Pseudoduganella dura: one gene and its partners. The protein of the gene in region 4 interacts with the protein of the main gene of each other region in a pairwise test. Links are inferred from orthologs where the notes say so. Each region holds a gene or a part of one and is shown on either strand. Other genes may lie near its edges. The genes, in order: grpE, GJV26_RS14420, GJV26_RS04830 and groL.

Region 1 (2,990 bases), 720 kb from region 4 along the record:
GGATCGCGGCACCGACAGCCACGGCTTCGTCAGGATTCACATCCTTGCGTGGATCCTTGCCGAAGAATTCGCGTACTTTTTCCTGCACTTTCGGCATACGGGTCATGCCGCCGACCAGGATGATGTCGTCGATGTCGGAAACCTTCACGCCCGCATCCTTGATGGCGGTGCGGCATGGCTCGATCGTGGCGGCGATCAGTTCCTCGACCAGCGATTCCAGCTTGGCGCGGGTGATCTTCAGGTTCAGGTGGACCGGAGCGCCGTTCGCCATGGCGATGTACGGCTCGTTGATCTCGGTCTGCTGCGACGACGACAGTTCGATCTTCGCGCGCTCGGCCGAAGCCTTGATGCGCTGCAGGGCGATCGGATCCTTCTTCAGGTCCAGGCCGTTGATCTTCTTGAACTCTTCGATGATGTAGTCGATCACGCGCTGGTCGAAGTCTTCGCCGCCCAGGAACGTGTCGCCGTTGGTCGACAGCACCTCGAACTGCTTTTCGCCATCCACGTCGGCGATCTCGATGATCGACACGTCGAACGTGCCGCCGCCCAGGTCATACACGGCGATCTTGCGGTCACCCTTGTCGGTCTTGTCCAGGCCGAAAGCCAGCGCGGCCGCGGTCGGCTCGTTGATGATGCGCTTGACATCCAGGCCCGCGATGCGGCCGGCGTCCTTGGTGGCCTGGCGCTGCGAATCGTTGAAGTAGGCCGGCACCGTGATCACGGCCTCGGTCACTTCCTCGCCCAGGTAGTCCTCGGCGGTCTTCTTCATCTTGCGCAGCACTTCGGCGGAGATCTGCGGCGGCGCCAGTTTCTTGTCGCGCACGCTGATCCAGGCATCGCCGTTGTCGGCCTTGTTGATCGAGTAAGGCATCAGGCCGATGTCCTTCTGGACTTCTTTCTCGTCGAACTTGCGCCCGATCAGGCGCTTGACTGCGAACAGCGTGTTCTTCGGGTTGGTGACGGCCTGGCGTTTCGCCGGCGCACCAACCAGGATCTCGCCATCTTCCTGGTAAGCGATGATCGAAGGCGTGGTACGCGCGCCTTCGGCGTTCTCGATGACCTTTGGCTGGCCATTCTCCATGATGGCGACGCAGGAGTTGGTCGTGCCCAGGTCGATACCGATCATTTTGCCCATGTTTGTTCTTCCTCGTAACTGATTAGTTTCTGAATGCTTCTTATATGCGGGAAAAGGCTTTGCTTTTCAAGTGCTTGCGGTTACTTCGGCTGGGCAGCCGTCACGATGGCGGGGCGCAGCAGGCGGTCCGCGATCGTGTAACCCTTTTGCAGCACGGCCACGACCGTGTTGGCTTCCTGCTCGGCCGGCACCATGGCCACGGCCTGGTGGCGGTTCGGGTCGAGCTTGTCGCCGGCGGCAGGTACCACTTCCAGCAGGCGGTTGCGCTCGAATGCCGAGTTCAGCTGCTTGAGCGTCATTTCCACGCCTTCCTTCAGCGACTCGATCGACGGCGTTTCCACTTTCAACGCCATTTCCAGGCTGTCCTTCACGGGCAGCAGGGCTTCGGCAAAGCTTTCCACGGCAAACTTGTGGGCTTTCGAGACATCTTCCTGGGCACGGCGGCGGATATTGTCCGCATCGGCCTTGGCACGCATGAAGGCGTCGTGCATCTCGGCCAGCTTGGCTTCGGTGACGGACAGCTGCTCTTCCAGGCTCGGGGTTGCTGCGGACTCGAACGGAGTTTCCTGCTGCGGAGCCTGTTGCTGCGTCTGGGCTGCCGGCTGTGCTTCCTCGGGATTCGGGATGGCCTGGTTTTCCTGGTCTTGCATCGTTTGACTCCTACAAATCGTGTTTGTTTGACATTGCCCTGACTGCACTGGCCGAATCTGGGGCTATCCCCTACCTTTTCAAGGGGCATTCCGCTCAGACAGGGCGTGATGCGATCCTGAAGGTTCGCCCGGCGCTTGACAAATGGCTGGCAAATCATGGCCGACAGGGTCTGCCGACCTGCTATTTTAACAGGCTGGCACTCCTCTCCCGCAAGTGCTAACAACCTGTTGGCAGCAATGTTGCGCGATCGCCGCGCGGCAAGGGAAAGATCTACTCGGTAGCGCCCAGGGCGATGGCGCGGTCGCGGCCGATGGCGGCGTCCTGCTGGCGCATGGCGCGCTGCGATGGGGAAACCATGGCCGGCCAGCCGATCATGTGCTGCTCGGCGATCTCGGCCAGCCCGGCGATCCAGGCCGGGCTTTCGTTCAGGCAAGGGATGTAATGAAACTCCTTGCCGCCGGCGGAAAGGAAGTCATGGCGCACTTCCATTGCGATTTCTTCCAGCGTCTCCAGGCAGTCGCTGGTGAAACCAGGGCAGATGACGTCGATGCTGCGCACGCCTTCCTGCGCCAGCTTCTGCACCGTGGGCGCGGTGTAGGGCTGCAGCCACTCGGCCTTGCCGAAGCGGGACTGGAACGTGACGATGTAGTCTTCCGGGCGCAGCTTCAGCGCGGTGGCCAGCAGGCGCGCCGTCTTGTGGCATTCGCAGTGGTACGGGTCGCCCAGCATCAGCGTGCGCTTGGGCACGCCATGGAAACTCATCACCAGCTTCTTGGCGCGGCCATGCTGCGCCCAGTGCGCCATCACGTTCTGGCGCAGCGCCTCGATATACATGTCGTGGTCGTGGTAGTTCTTCACCAGCCGCAGCTCGGGGATGTTGCGGATCTTGCGGTAGTGCCCGAACACGGCATCCCAGATCGAACCGGTGGTGGTGCCGGAGTATTGCGGATAGGCGGGCAGCACCACGATGCGGTCGCAGCCGTCGGCCTTCAGGCGGGCCAGCACGTCCGGCAGTGCCGGCGAGCCATAGCGCATCGCCATCGCCACCGTCACATCCTGGTGACCGCGCGCCTGCAGCGCTTCGTGCAGCAGCATCGCCTGGTTCTGGGTGTGGATGCGCAGCGGCGAGCCTTCCTCGGTCCAGATCGAGGCATATTTCTTGGCCGACTGGCCGGAGCGGAACGGCAGGATCACGCCGTTCAGG
Region 2 (6,249 bases), 1.1 Mb from region 4 along the record:
TTCGTCAGGTCGAGGTTGTCCATCACCTCGTCGATCCACTTGTCGTTGTTCGGCAGGCCGAAGTAGCCGGACTGCAGGCGCAGCGTCTCGCGCACCGTGAAGAACGGGTCGAACACCAGTTCCTGCGGCACCACGCCGAGCTTCTTGCGGGCGGCGCGGAAATCGGAGACCACGTCGTGGCCATGGATGGAGACGGTGCCCGAATCCGGCCGGATCAGGCCCGCGATAATGGAAATGAGCGTGGTCTTGCCTGCGCCGTTCGGCCCGAGCAGCCCGAAAAACTCGCCTTCCTCGATCGAGAGCGACACGCCGCCCAGCGCCTGCAGCGATTGGTAGCGCTTTTCGACATTGCTGATTTGGATTGCTGTCATGCTTGGCTTGTATGTGTTCTTTGCAACGCCGGCCGTTGCGCCGGGGGTCCGCACTGGCGCCGGACCGGCGCACTGGACCCGCACCGGGCCTGTTATTGCGGGCGCTCGCGCCATTCCGGCTGGAGCAACGGTCAATTATAGGGGAATTTCGGTCCAGCCATGCCGCGGGGGGCGGCGGATCGGCGGATTTACTGCGTGCGAGGGGGCGAGGCGGGGGTCAATGGTGGTGCAGTTCGGTATCGGCCACTTCCGGCGACACGAGCGAACAGACACCATACAGCTTGGTCAGGCTTAACAGCATCGGCGGCAGGTTCACGAGGCGCAGCTTGACGCCTTCCGCATGCGCGGCGCGCTGCCACGCCAGCATCACCGACACGGCGGCCGAATCGACTGCCACCACATTGCGCATGTCGAATTCCGTCTGCCCCGCGCGCAGCGCGGCCAGGCCGTGCTCCAGCGCCGCCGTGGCGTTATCGACGGTCAGCGCGGTAAGGGACAGCATGTTGTTCGGGGAATCGGACATGTTTTCGCAGGATGAAGGCGTGCAATGGGCCGGAAGCGTGCTCCCGGCCCCAGGGATGATTACTTCTTGGCGGTTGCCAGCGGCTTGCTTGCCAGCTGCTTGTTCTTCGCCGCCAGCGTCTTGATCAGGCCGTCGATGCCGCCCTTGCTGATCTCGGTGTTGAAGGTGCCCTTGTAGGTTTCCACCAGCCAGGCGCCCAGCACGTTGATGTCATAGATCTTCCAGCCATCGGCGCCCTTGGCGACGCGATAGTTCAGCAGCACCGGTTCGCCGCGGGTCATGTTGACCTGGGAACGCACTTCCACTTCGGTGTCGGTGGCATCGGCGCGCAGCGGCTTGAATTCGATCGTCTCGTTGCGCACCTGGGACAGCGCGCCGGAATACGTGTAGATCAGCAGCGTGCGGAATTCGGTCGACAGCGCGCGCTTCTGTTCCGGCGTGGCTTCGCGCCAGTAGCGGCCGGCGGCCAGCGCGGTCATGCGCTCGAAGTCCACGTACGGCAGGATCTTGGTTTCCACCAGGTCCATCACCTTGCGGGTATTGCCGGCCTGGATATCCTTGTCGGTCTTGGCGACGTTGAGCACGTCGGAGCTGATGCGCTTGACCAGCTGGTCCGGCGCTTCGTTCGTGCCCTGGGCCGCTGCGAAGCCGGTGGTGGCGAACGCGATGGCGGCGACGGCGATCAGTTGTTTAATCAGTTTCATGTGGTTTTACCCTGTGTGGTTGTACCGGAATTCGTTGCGGGCACTGGCTGGCGGCATGCACAGCCGGTGAACCCATTATAGCGGTCACCGGCAGCGCCAATCCGGCCACTGTGTGCCGAGATGTAACTCAGGTGGCCGGCGCGGTGGCTGGCGGCAAGGCGCCATCGCCGGTCGGTTTCACGGCCGGCTGTTCCGGCACGTTTTCCTCTTCCTTCGTTTGCGGCACGTCGCCGTCATAGACCTGGCTCTGGCGGCGCTGCAGGAAACCGTCGCGCACGAATTCGTAGCGGTCCAGCGCGGCATCTTCCAGCAGCGACGACGCATCGAGCAGGGCGGCGCGCTGGTCGATCACGCGCACGCCGGCACCGATGTTGCGCACGTTGATCGGATCCTTGTAGCTCCATGGATCGGCCACCATGTCGAGCGGCAGGCCGACGGTGTCGCGCAACGTGGACGGGCCCAGCAGCGGCAGCATCACGTACGGGCCCGACTGCACACCCCAGCGGCCCAGCGTCTGGCCGAAGTCTTCCTTGTGCTTGCGCAGGCCGGCTTCCGAAGCGATATCGAACAGGCCCAGCACGCCGAAGGTGGAGTTCAGCGCAAAGCGGCCCAGGTCGGACACGCCATCGCCGCCTTTGCCTTGCAGCAGGTTGTTACCGCCGGTCCAGAGATCCTGCAGGTTGCCGAAGAAATTGTTGACGCCCGTCTGCACGAACGACGGCGTGACATTCTTGTAGCCGGTCGCCACGGGTTTCAGCGCGTAGGTATCGACCTTGTCGTTGAAATTGAAGACGGCGCGGTTCCAGTTTTCCATCGGATCGCGCTTGTCGGGACCGACGGCGCAGCCCGACAGGGTGGCTGCGGCAGCGATTGCCAGCAGAACAGGGGTGGTAGAACGGCGCATCAGTTGGAGTCCTTTCCTTCAGCAGCCTTGCTGTAGATAAATTGATTGATCAGGTCTTCCAGCACCGCGGCGGATTGCGTACGGGCGATCTTGTCGCCTTGCGCCAGGTTGTTCTCGTCGCCACCGGCTTCGATACCCACATACTGCTCGCCCAGCAATCCGGCGGTCAGGATCTTGGCCGAGCTGTCTTTAGGAAACTTGTACGTCGCATCCATCTCCAGCGTCACGGCCGCCTTGTACGACTTGTCGTCGAACGCGATGCGCGCCACGCGCCCCACCACCACGCCCGACGCCTTCACGGCTGCCTGCGGCCGCAGGCTGCCGATATTGTCGAACTTGGCGGTGATTTCGTACGTCTTCGCGAGCGAGAACGTGCCGCTGTTGCCGGCCTTCAAAGCCAGGAACATCAGCGCCGCGACGCCGAACACGACGAACAGGCCGACCCACACATCCAGAGATTTGCGTTGCATTTTTACTTATCCTATCTGTTTTTCTATAAGCACGCCGAAGCGTTCCCGCAAGGAATTATTTACTGAACATCAGGGCGGTCAGCATGAAATCGAGCCACCAGATCATCAGCGACGACACGACCACCGTGCGGGTCGTGGCGCCGGCCACGTCTTCCGGCGTGGGCCGCGTTTCGTAGCCCTGGTACAGGGAGATGAACGTGATCGCTATGCCGAACACGACGCTCTTGACGAAGCCGTTGAACACATCCTTCCAGAGGTCCACGCCGGACTGCATCTGCGACCAGAACGCGCCGGCATCGACGCCGATCAGGCCGACACCGACCAGGTAGCCGCCGAAGATGCCGACCGCGGAAAAGATCGACGCCAGCAGCGGCACGGCGATCACGCCGGCCCAGAACCGCGGCGCCAGCACGCGCTGGATCGGGTTCACGGCCATCATTTCCATCGCCGACAGTTGCTCGCCCGCCTTCATCAGGCCGATCTCGGCGGTCAACGACGTGCCGGCGCGGCCGGCGAACAGCAGGCCGGTAATGACGGGGCCCAGTTCGCGCGTCAGGCCCAGCGCCACCAGCAGGCCGAGCGACTCGGAAGCACCATATTTGCTCAGCGTGTAATAGCCCTGCAGGCCCAGCACCATGCCGACGAACAGGCCGGACAGCGTGATGATCAGCAGCGAATAATTGCCGATGAAGTGCAGCTGCTCGATGACGAGGCGCGGACGGCGCATCATGCCCGGCGACAGGCCGATCATCGTGAAGAAGGTGCGGGTGGCGTAGCCGACGCTTTCCACATAGTCCCGTACGGTGTTGCCGACGCCGGCAAGAACGCGGCGGCCGATCATTTCCGCGCTCCCAGGCCCAGGTCGTCGGCGAGCGATTTGCCGGGGTAGTGGAACGGCACCGGGCCGTCCGCCTCGGCGTGCACGAATTGTTTTACGTAAGGATCGGTCGATACCATCATTTCAGCCGGGGTGCCGTGGGCAACGATCTTGCCCTGCGACAGGAAATACACGTAATCCGCGATCGTGAACGACTCCTTGACGTCGTGGGACACCAGGATGCTGGTGGAACCCAGCGCATCGTTCAGGTTGCGGACCAGGTTCGCGGTGACGCCCATCGAAATCGGGTCGAGGCCGGCGAACGGCTCGTCGTACATGATCAGTTGCGGGTCGAGGGCGATGCTGCGCGCCAGCGCCACCCGGCGCGCCATGCCGCCGGAAATCTCGCCCGGCTTCAGCGGCGCCGCATTGCGCAGGCCGACCGCGTTCAGCTTCATCAGCACGAGGTCGCGGATCAGTTCTTCCGGCAGGTCGGTATGCTCGCGCAGGGGAAACGCCACGTTCTCGAACACGGTGAGGTCGGTGAACAGTGCGCCATGCTGGAACAGCATGCCCATTTTGCGGCGCAACAAGTACAGATCGTTGGTCTTCAGCTTGTGCACGACCTGGCCGTCGACGCTGACCTGGCCCTTGCTGGGGCGGATCTGTCCGCCGATCAGGCGCAATACCGTCGTCTTGCCGCTGCCCGAACCGCCCATGACCGCAATGACTTTCCCCTTTGGAAAGTCCATGTTCAGCCCTGCCAGGATGGGGCGCTTCCCATACGAGAAGTGCAAGTCACGGATTTCTACGAGGTTTGCCACGGCAGAGAGTCTTTATTTTTTAATGCCATATTGTAATGCAGAAATCCCATACTCTGCTGGCAGCCACTCTGGAGAGGCTTATATGGCTCAGGTTAAGTAGTGAATAATACAACACTAATAACCGCCGAGTCAGTAATTTACATTTGGCAAACTGTGTTAATTTTGTGCAAGGCAACATCGCCAAAAACCGGGGTCAGACCCCAGTTCCAAGAAATATTTCTCACTTGCGCAACAAAAACATCGCCAAAAAACCGGGGCTGGCGAGAAATATTGCCTAAATTTGGGGTCTGACCCCGGTTTCAGGAAATCTTGTTCAACTTGGCAACAAAAAGCCCGCCGCGGCGGGCCGGGCGGGCTTTAAGGGTGCGCCAGGGAATCAGCGTGGCAGGACGGAGTGGCCCATCAGGTACTCGTCGACCGCGCGGGCGCACTGGCGGCCTTCGCGGATGGCCCACACGACCAGCGACTGGCCGCGGCGGATGTCGCCCGCGGCGAAGACGCCGGGCTTGCTGGTGACGTAGGCATTGCTGCCTTCGGTGGCGGCACGGGCATTGCCCCGGCCGTCTTTTTCCACGCCAAAAGCTTCCAGCACCTGTTGTACCGGCGACACAAAGCCCATCGCCAGCAGCACCAGGTCGGCCTTCATTTCGAATTCCGAGTTCGGCACTTCGGCCATCTTGCCGTCTTTCCACTCCACGCGGCAGGCGATCAGCTTCTCGACCTTGCCGTTCTTGCCTTCCAGGCGCTTGGTGGCAACCGCCCAGTCACGCTCGCAGCCCTCTTCGTGCGACGACGAGGTGCGCAGCTTGGTCGGCCAGTACGGCCACACCATCGGCTTGTTTTCCTGCTCCGGCGGCATCGGCATCAGTTCGAACTGCGTGATGGCCGCGGCCCCGTGGCGGTTCGACGTGCCCACGCAGTCGGAGCCCGTATCGCCGCCGCCGATCACCACCACGTGCTTGCCGGTGGCCTTGATCTGGTCCTTGACCTTGTCGCCGGCGTTGATCTTGTTCTGCTGCGGCAGGAAGTCCATCGCGAAATGCACGCCCTTGAGCTCGCGGCCCGGCACCGGCAGGTCGCGCGGCTGTTCCGCGCCGCCAGCGATGACGACGGCGTCGAATTCCTTCTCCAGGTCTTCCGGGAAGATGGTTTCCTTGGCCCAGTTGTTGACGTTGGCCGGGAAGTCCTTGCCCACCAGCGTCGACATGCGGAACTTCACGCCTTCCGCTTCCATCTGCTCGACGCGGCGGTCGATGTGGAACTTTTCCAGCTTGAAGTCGGGAATGCCGTAGCGCAGCAGGCCGCCGGCACGGTCCGATTTCTCGAACACGGTCACGTCATGGCCGGCGCGCGCCAGCTGCTGGGCGGCCGCCAGGCCGGCGGGGCCGGAACCGATGATCGCCACTTTCTTGCCCGTCTTGTGATCGGCCGGCTGCGGCTTGACCCAGCCGTGTTCCCAGCCTTCGTCGATGATCTTGTGCTCGATCGACTTGATGCCCACCGGATCGTCGTTGATGCCCAGCGTGCAGGCGCTTTCGCACGGCGCCGGGCAGATGCGGCCAGTGAATTCCGGGAAGTTGTTGGTCGAGTGCAGCACATCCAGCGCCTGGCGGTAGTGGTGGCGGTACACCAGGTC
Region 3 (6,170 bases), 3.3 Mb from region 4 along the record:
CGCAGCACGACTTCGTCGTTGACGGCGCCGCGCGTGACGGTTTCCACGGTGCCCAGGAACTGGTTGCGCGCACTGGTCTTCATGTTGAGCACCTGCAGCAGGTTGATATCGTCAATGTCCTCGCCGACCGGCTGCCGGCCCAGTTGTTCGATGAAGCGGCGGTGCAGTTCTTCCAGCCGGCGGAACTGCGCCACCAGCCGCGTGCCAGGTTCGGTGAGCCGCGTGCCGCCGCCGCCCCTGCCGCCGGCCAGCCGTTCGACCAGTGGCGCGCCGGCCAGGTTGTTCATCGTTTCCACCGCGTCCCACGCCCCCTTGTAGCTCATGCCCACGGCCTTGGCCGCCTGCGTGATCGAACCGTGCGCGGCGATCGCGGCCAGCAGCGCGATGCGGTCCGGCCCGCCCAGGTGCCGGCCGCCGCTGGTCAGCCACAGCTTGCCCTCCAGTTCCAGCGGCCCGCTTTTCTCCACCTCGCTCATGGTGCCTCCTCCACGATGGCGCCGTCGGCCATCGTCAATACATGACCGCCGAACGCGACGGCATCTTCGGGATCGTGCGTGATCATCAGCATCGGAATATCGAGGCGGCGCTGCAGCGCGTCCAGCTCGGCGCGCATGCGCACGCGCAATGCCGGATCGAGCGCGGCGAACGGCTCGTCCAGCAGCAGCGCGGCCGGCTCGGCGATCAGCGCGCGCGCCAGCGCCACCCGCTGCCGCTGGCCGCCGGAAAGCTGGTCCGGCACCTGCCGGGCCACCGCTTCCAGCCCGAACGCGTCGAGCCAGTAGGCGATCGCTTCGCCGTCCACCTTGCGCGGCGGATTGAACAGGCCCCGGCGCAGGCCGAAGGCGATGTTCTGCCGCACGTTCAGGTGCGGGAACAGCGCGTAATCCTGGAACAGGTAACCCACGTTGCGCCGCTGCGGCGACACGTCGATGCCGTTGACGCTGTCGAACAAGACCCTGCCGGCCAGTTCGATGTAGCCGGCATCGGGCCGCGCCAGCCCTGCCACCGCCTTCAGCATCTGGCTCTTGCCGGCGCCGGACGCGCCATAGATGACGATCCGCTGGCTGTTGGACGCAAAGCGGGCATTGAGCCGGAACGCGCGCGCGCCGGCGCGCAGCGTGGTGTCGATGTCCAGGCGGATCATGGCAATGCCTTGCGCGGCGGTGCCAGCCGGCTGGCCAGCACCAGCACGGCCACGCAGGTGACCGACGTGACGGCGACCAGCAGGTTGGCGGTGTCGTCCTGCCCCGCCTGCACGGCTTCGTAGACGGCGATCGACAGTGTCTGCGTCTTGCCGGGAATGCTGCCTGCCACCATCAGCGTGGCGCCGAATTCGCCCATCGAGCGGGCGAACGCCAGCAGGGTGCCGGCCAGCACGCCGCGCCACGCCAGCGGCAGCGTCACGCGCAGGAACACGCCCGGGCCGGATACGCCGAGCACGCGCGCGGCCTGTTCCAGCTGCGGGTCCACCGTCTCGAACGCGGAGCGGGCCCCCTTGAGCACCAGCGGAAAGGCCACCACGGCGGCGGCGATCACGGCCGCCTGCCACGTGAAGATGAGGTTGATGCCGAACGCGTCGTGCAGCCAGCCGCCCAGCGGGCCGTTGCGCCCGATGACGACCAGCAGGTAATAGCCGAGCACCGTGGGCGGCATCACCATCGGCAGCGTCAGCAGCGCATCGAGCAGCTCGCGGCCGGGAAAGCGCTTGCGCGCCAGCACCCAGCCCAGGGCGATGCCCAGCATTAGGTCGATCGCCGTGGCCCACAGCGCCACCTTCAGCGACAGGCCGAGGGCGATCCACGCATCGCCCATCAGGGCTTGCCGAAGCCGTACTTCGCCAGGATCGCCTGGCCGGCGGCCGATACCGCGTAATCGGTGAATTGCCGCGCCAGCCGGGGCTGCTGCGCATTGGCGATAACCGCGATCGGGTAATGCACCGGCGTGGCGGTCGGCAGCGTCAGCACGGCCTTTACCTTGTCCTTTTGCGCCATCACGTCGGTGGCGTAGAGAAAACCGGCATCGGCTTCGCCGCGCGCCACGTAGTCGAGGCTCTGGCGCACCGACGTGCCGAACACGAATTTCGGCTGCAGCGCCTGCCACAGGCCCGCCTTCGTCAGCGCCTCTTCCGTGTAGCGGCCGATCGGCACGCTGGCGGGGTTGCCGGTGGTGAGGCGCCCCGCCGTCTTCAGGTCGGCCAGCGACGCGATCCTGCCGCCGACCGGAACGACCAGTACCACGGTATTGCTGGCGAAATCGCGGCGCGTGCCGGGCGCGACCAGCTTCAGGGCCTGCGCCTTGTCCATCGCTTCCTGGTCGGCGGAGGCGAACACGTCCACCGGCGCGCCCTTGGCGATCTGCTGCACCAGCGCATCGGACGCGGCGAAGTTCAGCAGCACCTTGTCGCCGGGGTGCGCGGCCTCGAACGACTGCGCCAGTTCCCTGAACGCGTTGGTGAGGCTGGCGGCGGCGGAAACGGTGAGATCGGCCGCGCCGGCCAGCGGCGGCAGCACGGCCAGGGAGGTTGCCAGGGCAGTGGCGAACAGCACGTTCTTGCGCATGAAAACCCTCGATGAGCGAAAAGCGCAATATACACGATTATATAGCGGTGATTATATGCCCGGACAGCCAGCCGGGCTCACGCTGCGGCTATAGTGTCTCGACCTTCAGCTCGCCCGCCAGCAGCCGCCGCGCAAGTATCTGGTACACCACCAGGTCGAAGCGGGCCGCGGGGCGCTTCTTCTTCAGCTTGCCGGTGCCGAGGTAGCACCAGTTCTCGACCAGCTGCCTTTGCCGCAGCCCGTCCGACTCTTCGACGATCGCGACCGGGCCGTCGTAGGGCCAGCGCCTGACCAGCATGTGCCCGAGCGCCGCCTGCAACCGCCCCGCATGGTCGGCGGCGCTTTCCTCGCCGGTGCAGGCGCCATGGCAGCGGGCGATCTGGCGCGCGAAGCACGGCCGGCCCGGGCTACCCTTCTCCAGCCCCGTCATCACCGGGCACAGCTTCGAAGCCTGCACCAGGTTCTTCAGCGTCTCCTGCGCCGCCTTCCTCGTGCCGAACAGGCCGAACAGGCCATCGGTGCGGCCGAAGTCGACTTCTTTCGCGAACACGATGTCCGGCCGGTGTTCGCGGATCGCGATCGAGCAGATCTCGCGCTGGCGGCGCAGCTTGACGTTGAACACGGGCTGGTGCTCGCGGATCAGCATCGCCTCGCGCAGCAGCGCGCCCAGTTCGCCGCCGGTGCGCTCGAAGTCGATGCGGCGCGTGCGCGCCAGCATCTGCGCCTCGTCGGGCGTGCGCAGGTGCGACATCACGCGGTGCCGGATATTGACGCTCTTGCCGATATAGATCGGCGTGGCGGCTTCGTCGCGGAAGATATAGATGCCCGGGTGCTGCGGCAAGACGTCGATGCAGTCACGGGGGATATGGTCGGGATAGCTGAATAACAGTGCGGGGTCGGCGCGGACCAGCAATCCCACGGAGTTGACATGGGTGCCCATCGTGCCATCATACTGATTTGCAAGGCTGTGGTACAGTCTCGCCGCCATGACAGCCCCACTGAAATACCTCGGCGCGTACTCCGACGACACGCGCCACCAGGTGCAAGCCCTGCTGAACCAGAACCGCCTCGGCGAAGTGCTGAAGAAACGTTATCCGAACGCCCACGACGTGCGCAACGACCGGGCGCTGTACGGCTATGTGCAGGATCTGCGCGACGAGTTCCTGCGCAACGCCGCGCCGATCGACAAGGTGCTGTTCGACAGCAAGATCCACGTGATCAACCATGCGCTCGGGCTGCACACATCGATTTCCCGCATCCAGGGCGGCAAGCTCAAGGCCAAGCACGAGATCCGCGTCGCCACCATGTTCCGCGACTGCCCGATCGAATTCCTGCGCATGATCGCCGTGCACGAACTGGCGCACGTGAAGGAAAAGCAGCACGACAAGGCGTTCTACAAACTGTGCTCGTACATGGAACCGCAGTACCACCAGTACGAGTTCGACGTGCGGCTGTACCTGACGGAACTGGAGCATTCCGGGCAAAAGCTGTGGTAACCCATCGGCAGGCGCGCCGGTAACGGCCCGCCGCCACGTCATCAGGTTGTCATCGACAAGCCATATCATCCCTTCAATTTTTCTGCTCAACAATAAATTGAAGGGTTTCACATGCATCACGCCACCGGGCTGCGCCGTCTTCCTCTCGTCATCGCCATCGGCGCCGTTCTCGCGCTGGCCGGTTGCGGCGGCTCCGATCACGACAGCCGTGCCGACACCGTCGTCGCCATCCCGGCTCCGCCGGCCGACCAGGGCGCGGCCGATACCGCGCCCGTGCCAGCCGTACTGGCGTTCGTCGATACCGCCGCCACCAACCAGCGCGGCGATGCCCGCTATGCCACGCTGGCCACCAACGCCGGCGTGCGCGTGCTCGGCGGCATGCTCGACATCTGGAAACCGCTGACCGAGATCGTCGATGCCGGCGTCACGGCGCCCGCCGTGGACGGCTTCCCCGCCGTCGTCAACTCGGCCTGGACCGGCGTGCCGAACGATGGCACCAACGGCGGCACCATCGTCAACGCGGCCGTCCACAACGCCAATATCGACTACGTGGTCAAGGCCACCGCCAGCCGCACCGCCGAACAGACGCTGATGGCCTACCTGGACGACCGCCGTGGCAAGGGCTACAGCACCACCGAAGGCTTCGGCCCGCTGACCGCCGCGTGGCGCACGGCCACGCGCCAGACCACCAGCATCACCGGCATGCCGGCCGACGCCACCACCGTCAAGTATGAAGATAGCGGTAACAACAACGGCGTGGGCGGCGCCGCCAACGCCGATTTCGGCATGGTGGTGGACCTGGTCAACTCGATGGGCAACAACGGTTCGACCGAACCGGCCAAGCGCTTCTACAAGTATGCGCGGCCATATCGCTGGAGCAGCGCAGTGCAGGTGGTGCCTGCGCTGGAACCGGCCAAGAGCACGACCCCGCCTACCGATGGCGGCTTCACCAGCGGGCACTCGGCCGAAGCGACCCGCAACGCGATCGGCATGGCCTACGTGGTGCCGGAACGCTACCAGGAGCTGGTCGGCCGCGGCCTGGAACTGGGCGAAAGCCGCATCCTGGCCGGCATGCACTCGCCGCTCGACGTGATCAGCGGCCGTGTGCAGGCGCAGGCCGTGGCCGCGGCCAACCTGATCGCCGCCGGCGCCACCACGCGTGCCGCCGCTGTCGCGCAGGCCCACACCACGTTGATGAAGCTGACCAATACCACGGCGGCCACGTTCCCGAGCTACGCCGCGTCCGGCACGGTCGCCAACGACCGCTTCGCCGATTACGCCACGAGCAAGGCGAACTATCTGCGCCGCATGACCTACGGCCTGCCGCGCATCGGTTCCACCACCGCGCCGGCCGTGGTGCCGAAAGGCGCCGAAGTGCTGCTCGAAACGCGCCTGCCCTACCTGAGCGACGCGCAGCGCCGCGTCGTGCTGAAGACCACGGCCATCGCTTCCGGCTACCCGGTGCTGGACGATGCCGAAGGCTGGGGCCGCCTGAACCTGTTCGCCGCCGCCGAAGGCTACGCCGTCTTCACCGGCAACGTGGTGCTGTCGATGGATGCCGCCAGGGGCGGCTTCAACGCGGCGGACCGCTGGCGCAACGATATCTCGGGCAGCGGCAAGCTGGTCAAGGGGGGCACCGGCGCGCTGGCGCTGGGCGGCAACAACAGCTGGACCGGCGGCACGCAGGTCGACGGCGGCACGCTCGAAGCGCAGTCGGCCACGGCCTTCGGCACCGGCGACGTCTACGTTGCCGCCAGCGGCACGCTGGTCAGCAACGCGCCTGGCGCGCTGGCCGTGGCCGGCCAGTACACCCAGCTGACCGGCGCGGTGCTGGAACTGCGCCTGGGCGCGGCCCAGCAGGGCCGCATCAACGTCGGCGGCACCGCCACCATCGGCGGCGGCACGCTGCGCGTCAAGCTGCAGAACGGCTTCAGGCCGGCCGCCGGCGACACGCTGACGGTGCTCGGCGCGAAGAGCCTGAAAGGCAAGTTCGAATCGATCACCGTCGAGGGCTTTACCACCGTGACGCCGATCTATACCGAAACCGGGTTGCAGCTGCGCCTGGGCACGTAACGACGCAAGGGCTGCGGCGGCCCGGACCGCCGCAGTCAATTCG
Region 4 (6,390 bases):
CCGGCAACGGCATAGTATTTCAAAGCCGCCAATACGGGCCGCAGGGCAAGGCGCATCGTCGAAGACAGTACTTCAGTACGGCGAGACGATACAACGCCGCCATGTGGCTTGTATTGGCGGCTATTCGATCAGTTTGAGGATGAAGCGCCATTCGGCCGGCTCCACCGGCATCACGGACAGCCTGCTGCCCTTGGCCAGCAGGCGCATGTGCTCCAGCTCGGGGTGGCTGCGCAACTCCGTCAGGTCCACGTAGCGGCCCTTCTTCACGGCCTTTACGTCGATGCCCGTCCAGCGCGGATTTTCCGGCGTGGCCTTCGGATCGAAATACGGACTGTCCGGATCGAACTGCGTGGCATCCGGGTACGGCATGCTGGCGATTTCCGCGATGCCGGCGATGCCCGGCACCGCGCAGCTGGAGTGGTAGAACAGCACGCCGTCGCCGACCTGCATGCCGTCGCGAATGAAGTTGCGTGCCTGGTAGTTGCGCACGCCGTACCACGACGTGGTCTGGTCCTTTGCTGCCAGCACGTCGTCGAAACTGACGTCGTCGGGTTCGGACTTCATCAGCCAGTACTGTTTCGGCATGGCGCTCCTGCTGTTATCGAACGAGGGACATGGGGGATGGACGTAAAAAAGCGGCTGCGCACCTTTCGGTGCAAGCAACCGCTCTCGCTACGACAATTTTTCTACTTCTGCGCTACTTCTGCGCTGCTTCGAATAGGGCCCCGCCTGTGCCGTCATGCCGGCATCCTGAACCTAACGGTTCAAGTCGGTCACAGTCAGTTCAACTTCGGGTTCATCGGACTAGCGACGCTCACACCCGCCAAACAATATTCCGCAACCTATGCGTGTTAATGGTTCAAGGAATATATGGCACTTCTCGAACACCGCAGGGTAGGACGGAGTTTACTCCTCAAACGCCTGGAGGGAAAGTCCTATCGTGCGTCAGAAGAGATTTTCCTGCGGGGTCAGCGCACTGTCGAGCACCCGATGCATCGCGGCGATCTTGTGCTGCACTTCGAGCAGCGAGATCTCGGACAGCGGTCCGGCCGGCGCTTTGGCCGTCAGGAACTCGGCGGCCATCGACAGCGCGGCCATCACGGCGATGCGGTCGTTGCCCTTCACCTTGCCGGTATCGCGTATGGTGGTCATTTTCTTGTCCAGCAGTGCGGCGGCTTCGCGCAACGCGCGTTCTTCGCCTTCCTTGCAGACGAGGCGGTACGATGAACCGAGGATATTGACGTCCACGTTGCTCATGACTGGACCTCCTCTTGTTCAGGCGTCGCGGTTTCCAGCGGCGGAACGTGTTCGAGCAACGCCGATACGCGCGCGTGGGCTTCGGCAAGGCGCTTCTGGTGACCGAGGTTTTCCGTCACCAGCGCGGCATTGGCTTGACGCAGCTGCGCGTTTTCGCGACGCAGCATCTGCGTCAGCTCGGCCAACTGCTCGATCTTGTCGGAAAGTTCTTGGAAGTCTGCAATCATCCCGCCACTATAGGGCTGTGTGATAACGTGGTCAACCGAATCGACAACGTTCTACACTTAATTACATCTTAATGATGGCTATCATCTTGAAGTTTCCGTCGCGACGATAGTCCGGCAGGCATGCCGCCGGGCGGCGGCAGCGGAAGAAATCCTGGCAATGCGTCAGTTGACGGCACCCAGCGCCAGCAACAGCATGGCTCCGGCAAGCACTCCCAGCGCCGCGCCAGCGGCAACATTGATTGCAACGCGCACCCACCCCGGGGCGTGCAGGTCTCTCGGTAATTTCGTCTGGAACATCGCAGCCTCGCTAAAAGGTGATCGATCTAACAGGGTCGAGCTATACAGGGTCGAGCTACACAGGTTCGAGCTACAGGTTCGAGCCATACAGGTGCGAACACATGTCGAGCTACGGATCGAATTACACGGATCGAACTACGCGGATCGAACCACGCGGGTTCGGCAAACACTTCCGCATGTGAACGGACAGTGTGCGCTTCCGGCGCTCCTTTGTCAAAACACAAACGGTCATTTCACGGCTGCTTGTTGCTGAGCTCGCCCCTTAGAAATTTTCCCAATATGAATTCTCTTGAAATCACTTATGACCATCCCTATAATAATTGGCACTCGTTAGCCGAGAGTGCTAACAACGTTTCAACCTCACTGTACACATAAGGAGTTTTGTATGAACCTTCGCCCTTTGCACGATCGCGTCATCGTCAAACGTCTGGACCAGGAAACCAAGACTGCTTCCGGCCTGATCATCCCTGACGCCGCCGCTGAAAAGCCGGATCAGGGTGAAGTGCTGGCAGTCGGCAACGGCAAAGTGTCGGACACCGGTACGCTGCGCGCACTGGAAGTCAAGGTCGGCGATCGCGTTCTCTTCGGCAAATACTCCGGCCAGGCTGTCAAGGTCGACGGCGAAGAGCTGCTGGTGATGCGCGAAGAAGACATCATGGCCATCGTCCAAAAGTAACAGCCCCCTTACAGAATTCAGGAGAAAAGAAACATGGCAGCTAAAGAAGTGATTTTCGGCGACGCAGCGCGCGCCAAAATGGTTGAAGGCATCAACATCCTGGCCAACGCGGTCAAGGTCACGCTGGGCCCGAAAGGCCGCAACGTGGTACTGGAACGCTCGTTCGGTTCCCCGACCGTGACCAAGGATGGTGTGTCGGTCGCCAAGGAAATCGAATTGAAGGACAAGCTGCAGAACATGGGCGCGCAGATGGTCAAGGAAGTCGCTTCGAAGACTTCCGACAACGCCGGCGACGGCACCACCACCGCGACCGTGCTGGCACAGGCCATCGTGCGCGAAGGCATGAAGTTCGTTGCCGCCGGCATGAACCCGATGGACCTGAAGCGCGGCATCGACAAGGCCGTGGCCGCCACCGTCGAAGAACTGGCGAAGATCTCCAAGCCATGCACCACGTCGAAGGAAATCGCCCAGGTTGGCGCGATCTCCGCGAATTCCGACTACTCGATCGGCGAGCGCATTGCCGAAGCGATGGAAAAAGTGGGCAAGGAAGGCGTGATCACCGTGGAAGACGGCAAGTCGCTGAACGACGAGCTGGACATCGTGGAAGGCATGCAGTTCGACCGCGGCTACCTGTCGCCGTACTTCATCAACAACCAGGAAAAGCAAGTCGCCATCCTGGAGAACCCGTTCGTTCTGCTGTGCGACAAGAAAATCTCGAACATCCGTGACCTGCTGCCGGTACTGGAGCAAGTGGCCAAGGCTGGCCGTCCGCTGCTGATCATCGCCGAAGACATCGAAGGCGAAGCACTGGCGACCCTGGTGGTCAACAACATCCGCGGCATCCTGAAAACCTGCGCCGTCAAGGCACCGGGCTTCGGCGACCGTCGCAAGGCCATGCTGGAAGACATCGCCGTGCTGACCGGCGGCCAGGTCGTTGCTGAAGAAATCGGCCTGACGCTGGAAAAAATCACGCTGGCCGAACTGGGCCAGGCAAAGCGCATCGAAGTGGGCAAGGAAAACACGATCGTCATCGACGGCGCCGGCGATGCGTCGAACATCGAAGGCCGTGTGGCACAGATCCGTACCCAGATCGAAGGCGCGACCTCCGACTACGACCGTGAAAAGCTGCAGGAACGCGTGGCCAAGCTGGCCGGCGGCGTTGCCGTGATCAAGGTTGGCGCTGCCACCGAAGTCGAGATGAAAGAGAAGAAAGCCCGCGTGGAAGATGCTCTGCACGCTACCCGCGCTGCCGTGGAAGAAGGCATTGTTCCTGGCGGCGGCGTGGCCCTGCTGCGTGCCCGCGCTGCGCTGACCGTGAAGGGTGACAACCCTGACCAGGACGCCGGCATCAAGATCGTGCTGCGCGCGATGGAAGAACCGCTGCGCATGATCGTCCAGAACGCCGGCGAAGAAGCATCCGTCGTCGTCAATGCAGTCCTGGCCGGCACCGGCAACTACGGCTACAACGCCGCCAACGGCACCTACGGCGACATGGTGGAAATGGGCGTGCTGGATCCGGCCAAGGTGACCCGTTCGGCACTGCAGAACGCCGCATCGATCGCCGGCCTGATGCTGACGACCGACTGCATGGTGGCTGAAGTGACGGAAGACAAGCCAGCCGGCGGCATGGGTGGCATGGGCGGCATGGGTGGCATGGGCGGCATGGACGGCATGATGTAATCATGCGGTCGATGCGGGCTTCGGCCCGCCGCGCCTGAAAAGGCCGCTTCCCTGGAAGCGGCCTTTTTTATTGTTCAGGTGAAAACAACAATGGCTGCCGAGGCAGCCATTGTTACGTGAGACGCGTAGGAGCGCGTCAGTGTCGCCGTTGCGCCAAGCCGGCACCGACGGCACTGCCGAGGCCGACACCGAGGCCGATGCCCATTGCGAAATTACCCATTGCAACACCGATCGCGCAGCCGATCGCTGCACCCAGGCTGATACCGAAGCCAACATAGCGCCCGGTGCGGTCGTCCGGTTCCATATCCATCTTGCGTCTCCTGTTTCGTGGTTGTTGTGCATTCAATATACACCCGGATTTCGATCTCTCTGCCGTTTTTTTAAGCGGATCGTCCCGCATCAACAACGTTTCCAGTCCCTTCAGATATACGATCTTGCGTTGCATCAAAGATCACGTTCCGTTCGCAAACCATCTCGTTTGAAGCGCCGGATCGCCGGTATGTGCTGCAGTGCACCGCATGCGTGCGCCAACGCAACCATGGCGGATTTATCATCGCCGCTGGTCCAACTCAGCGAGAACGACATGGCAGACACGGTAGGCGACTTCCTCCTGCAACGATTGCATGCCTGGGGCGTGCAGCGCGTGTATGGATACCCCGGCGACGGCATCAACGGCATCATGGGCGCCTTCAGCCGGCAGGAAGAGATCGAATTCATCCAGGTGCGGCACGAGGAAATGGCCGCCTTCATGGCCACCGCACATGCCAAGTTCACCGGTGAAGTGGGCGTCTGCCTGGCCACGTCCGGCCCGGGCGCGGTGCACCTGCTCAACGGCCTGTACGACGCCAAGCTCGATCACCAGGGCGTGGTGGCGATCGTCGGCCAGCAAAAGCGCATGTCGATCGGCAGCGACTACCAGCAGGAAGTGGACCTGCCCGCGCTGTTCAAGGACGTGGCGCACGAATACGTGCACATGGCCACCGACCCGGCGCAGGTGCGCCACCTGATCGACCGCGCGTTCCGCATCGCCAAGGAAGAACGCGCCGTCACCTGCCTCATCTTCCCGAACGACGTGCAGGAACTGGACGCCGTGCCGCACCCGCCGCGCGAGCACGGCGCCAATCATTCGGGCATTGGCACGCTGACGCGCAGCCACGTGCCGCCGCTCGACGCGTTGCAGCAGGCGGCGCGCATCCTGAACGAAGGCAGGAAGGTGGCGATCCTGGCCGGTGCCGGGGCGCTGCACGCCACCGACGAGCTGATCGAAGTGGCCGACATCCTCGGCGCCGGCATCGCCAAGGCGCTGCTCGGCAAGGCCGCGGTGCCCGACGACCTGCCGTTCGTCACCGGTACCATCGGCCTGCTGGGCACCAAGCCCAGCCACGACATGATGAACGATTGCGACACGCTGCTGATGGTGGGCTCCAACTTCCCGTACAGCGAACACCTGCCGAAGGAAGGCCAGGCGCGCGGCGTGCAGATCGACATCGACGCGCGGCGCGCCAGCGTGCGCTACCCGATGGAATTCAACCTGATCGGCGATTCGCGCGACACGCTGCGCGCCCTGATCCCGCTGTTGCAGCGCAAGACCGACCGGGCGTGGCAGGACGAGATCCGCGGCAACGTGGAGCGCTGGTGGCGCGTGCTCGAAGGCCGTGCGATGAACGAGGCCAACCCGATCAACCCGCAGCGCGTGTTCTGGGAACTGTCGCCGCGCCTGCCGGACGATTGCATCATCGTCGGCGATTCCGGCTCGGCCACCAACTGGTATGCGCGCGACGTGAAGATCCGGCGCGGCATGATGACCAGCGTGTCCGGCGGCCTGTCCACGATGGGCTGCGCGGTGCCGTACGCGATCGCCGCCAAGTTCGCCCATCCGGAACGCCAGGTGATCGCGCTGGTGGGCGACGGCGCGATGCAGATGAACGGCATCAACGGGCTGATCACCATCGCCAAGTACTGGCGGCGCTGGGGCAACGGCAAGCTGGTCGTCATGGTGCTCAACAACCAGGACCTGAACCTGGTCACGTGGGAAGAGCGCGTGATGGGCGGCTCGCCGAAATTCGAGGACTCGCAAGCCGTGCCGGATTTTCCGTACGCGCAATATGCGGAACTGGTCGGCCTGAAGGGCATCCGGATCGACAGCGCCGATGCGGTGGCCGCCGGATGGGAAGCGGCGCTGGCATCGGACCGGCCGTGCGTGCTGGAGATGGTCACCGATCCCAACGTGCCGCCGCTGCCGCCGGATGTGCC

Evidence for each region.
Region 1: the proteins of groL (region 4) and grpE interact in binary tests that used the Escherichia coli proteins (3 or more experiments, as listed by UniProt). The link is inferred for Pseudoduganella dura from one-to-one orthologs.
Region 2: the proteins of groL (region 4) and GJV26_RS14420 interact in binary tests that used the Escherichia coli proteins (3 or more experiments, as listed by UniProt). The link is inferred for Pseudoduganella dura from one-to-one orthologs.
Region 3: the proteins of groL (region 4) and GJV26_RS04830 interact in binary tests that used the Escherichia coli proteins (3 or more experiments, as listed by UniProt). The link is inferred for Pseudoduganella dura from one-to-one orthologs.

Annotation. Positions count from the first base shown.
Region 1 is NZ_WNWM01000002.1:3,684,129-3,687,118, reverse strand. It holds grpE (nucleotide exchange factor GrpE), read right to left. Parts: upstream 1,786-2,990; coding sequence 1,216-1,785; downstream 1-1,215. Other genes in the region: hemH (ferrochelatase), read right to left, coding at 2,057-2,990; dnaK (molecular chaperone DnaK), read right to left, coding at 1-1,135. UniProt on the Escherichia coli protein: Participates actively in the response to hyperosmotic and heat shock by preventing the aggregation of stress-denatured proteins, in association with DnaK and GrpE. It is the nucleotide exchange factor for DnaK and may function as a thermosensor.
Region 2 is NZ_WNWM01000002.1:3,291,373-3,297,621, reverse strand. The notes cover bases 2,712-5,548. They hold GJV26_RS14420 (ABC transporter ATP-binding protein), read right to left. Parts: upstream 4,614-5,548; coding sequence 3,810-4,613; downstream 2,712-3,809. Other genes in these bases: GJV26_RS14415 (glutamate synthase subunit beta), read right to left, coding at 4,990-5,548; mlaE (lipid asymmetry maintenance ABC transporter permease subunit MlaE), read right to left, coding at 3,028-3,813; mlaD (outer membrane lipid asymmetry maintenance protein MlaD), read right to left, coding at 2,712-2,972. In the rest of the region: GJV26_RS14450 (ABC transporter ATP-binding protein), read right to left, coding at 1-371; GJV26_RS14445 (STAS domain-containing protein), read right to left, coding at 589-894; GJV26_RS14440 (MlaC/ttg2D family ABC transporter substrate-binding protein), read right to left, coding at 954-1,598; GJV26_RS14435 (MlaA family lipoprotein), read right to left, coding at 1,726-2,502; more of mlaD, read right to left, coding at 2,502-2,711; more of GJV26_RS14415, read right to left, coding at 5,549-6,249. UniProt on the Escherichia coli protein: Part of the ABC transporter complex MlaFEDB, which is involved in a phospholipid transport pathway that maintains lipid asymmetry in the outer membrane by retrograde trafficking of phospholipids from the outer membrane to the inner membrane.
Region 3 is NZ_WNWM01000002.1:1,064,459-1,070,628, forward strand. The notes cover bases 1,573-4,330. They hold GJV26_RS04830 (endonuclease), read right to left. Parts: upstream 3,499-4,330; coding sequence 2,647-3,498; downstream 1,573-2,646. Other genes in these bases: modB (molybdate ABC transporter permease subunit), read right to left, coding at 1,573-1,812; modA (molybdate ABC transporter substrate-binding protein), read right to left, coding at 1,812-2,558; GJV26_RS04835 (YgjP-like metallopeptidase domain-containing protein), read left to right, coding at 3,545-4,054; GJV26_RS04840 (phosphatase PAP2 family protein), read left to right, coding at 4,166-4,330. Outside these bases: GJV26_RS04810 (TOBE domain-containing protein), read right to left, coding at 1-476; GJV26_RS04815 (ATP-binding cassette domain-containing protein), read right to left, coding at 473-1,144; more of modB, read right to left, coding at 1,141-1,572; more of GJV26_RS04840, read left to right, coding at 4,331-6,127. UniProt on the Escherichia coli protein: Incises the DNA at the 3' side of a lesion during nucleotide excision repair. Incises the DNA farther away from the lesion than UvrC. Not able to incise the 5' site of a lesion. In vitro, the incision activity of Cho is UvrA and UvrB dependent.
Region 4 is NZ_WNWM01000002.1:4,398,105-4,404,494, reverse strand. The notes cover bases 1,836-4,813. They hold groL (chaperonin GroEL), read left to right. Parts: upstream 1,836-2,490; coding sequence 2,491-4,137; downstream 4,138-4,813. Other genes in these bases: GJV26_RS19185 (thiamine pyrophosphate-requiring protein), read left to right, coding at 4,721-4,813; GJV26_RS19190 (glycine zipper domain-containing protein), read right to left, coding at 4,274-4,582; groES (co-chaperone GroES), read left to right, coding at 2,167-2,457. Also shown: lgt (prolipoprotein diacylglyceryl transferase), read left to right, coding at 1-15; GJV26_RS19220 (EVE domain-containing protein), read right to left, coding at 121-585; GJV26_RS19210 (cell division protein ZapA), read right to left, coding at 946-1,257; GJV26_RS19205 (hypothetical protein), read right to left, coding at 1,254-1,484; GJV26_RS30485 (hypothetical protein), read right to left, coding at 1,647-1,781; more of GJV26_RS19185, read left to right, coding at 4,814-6,390.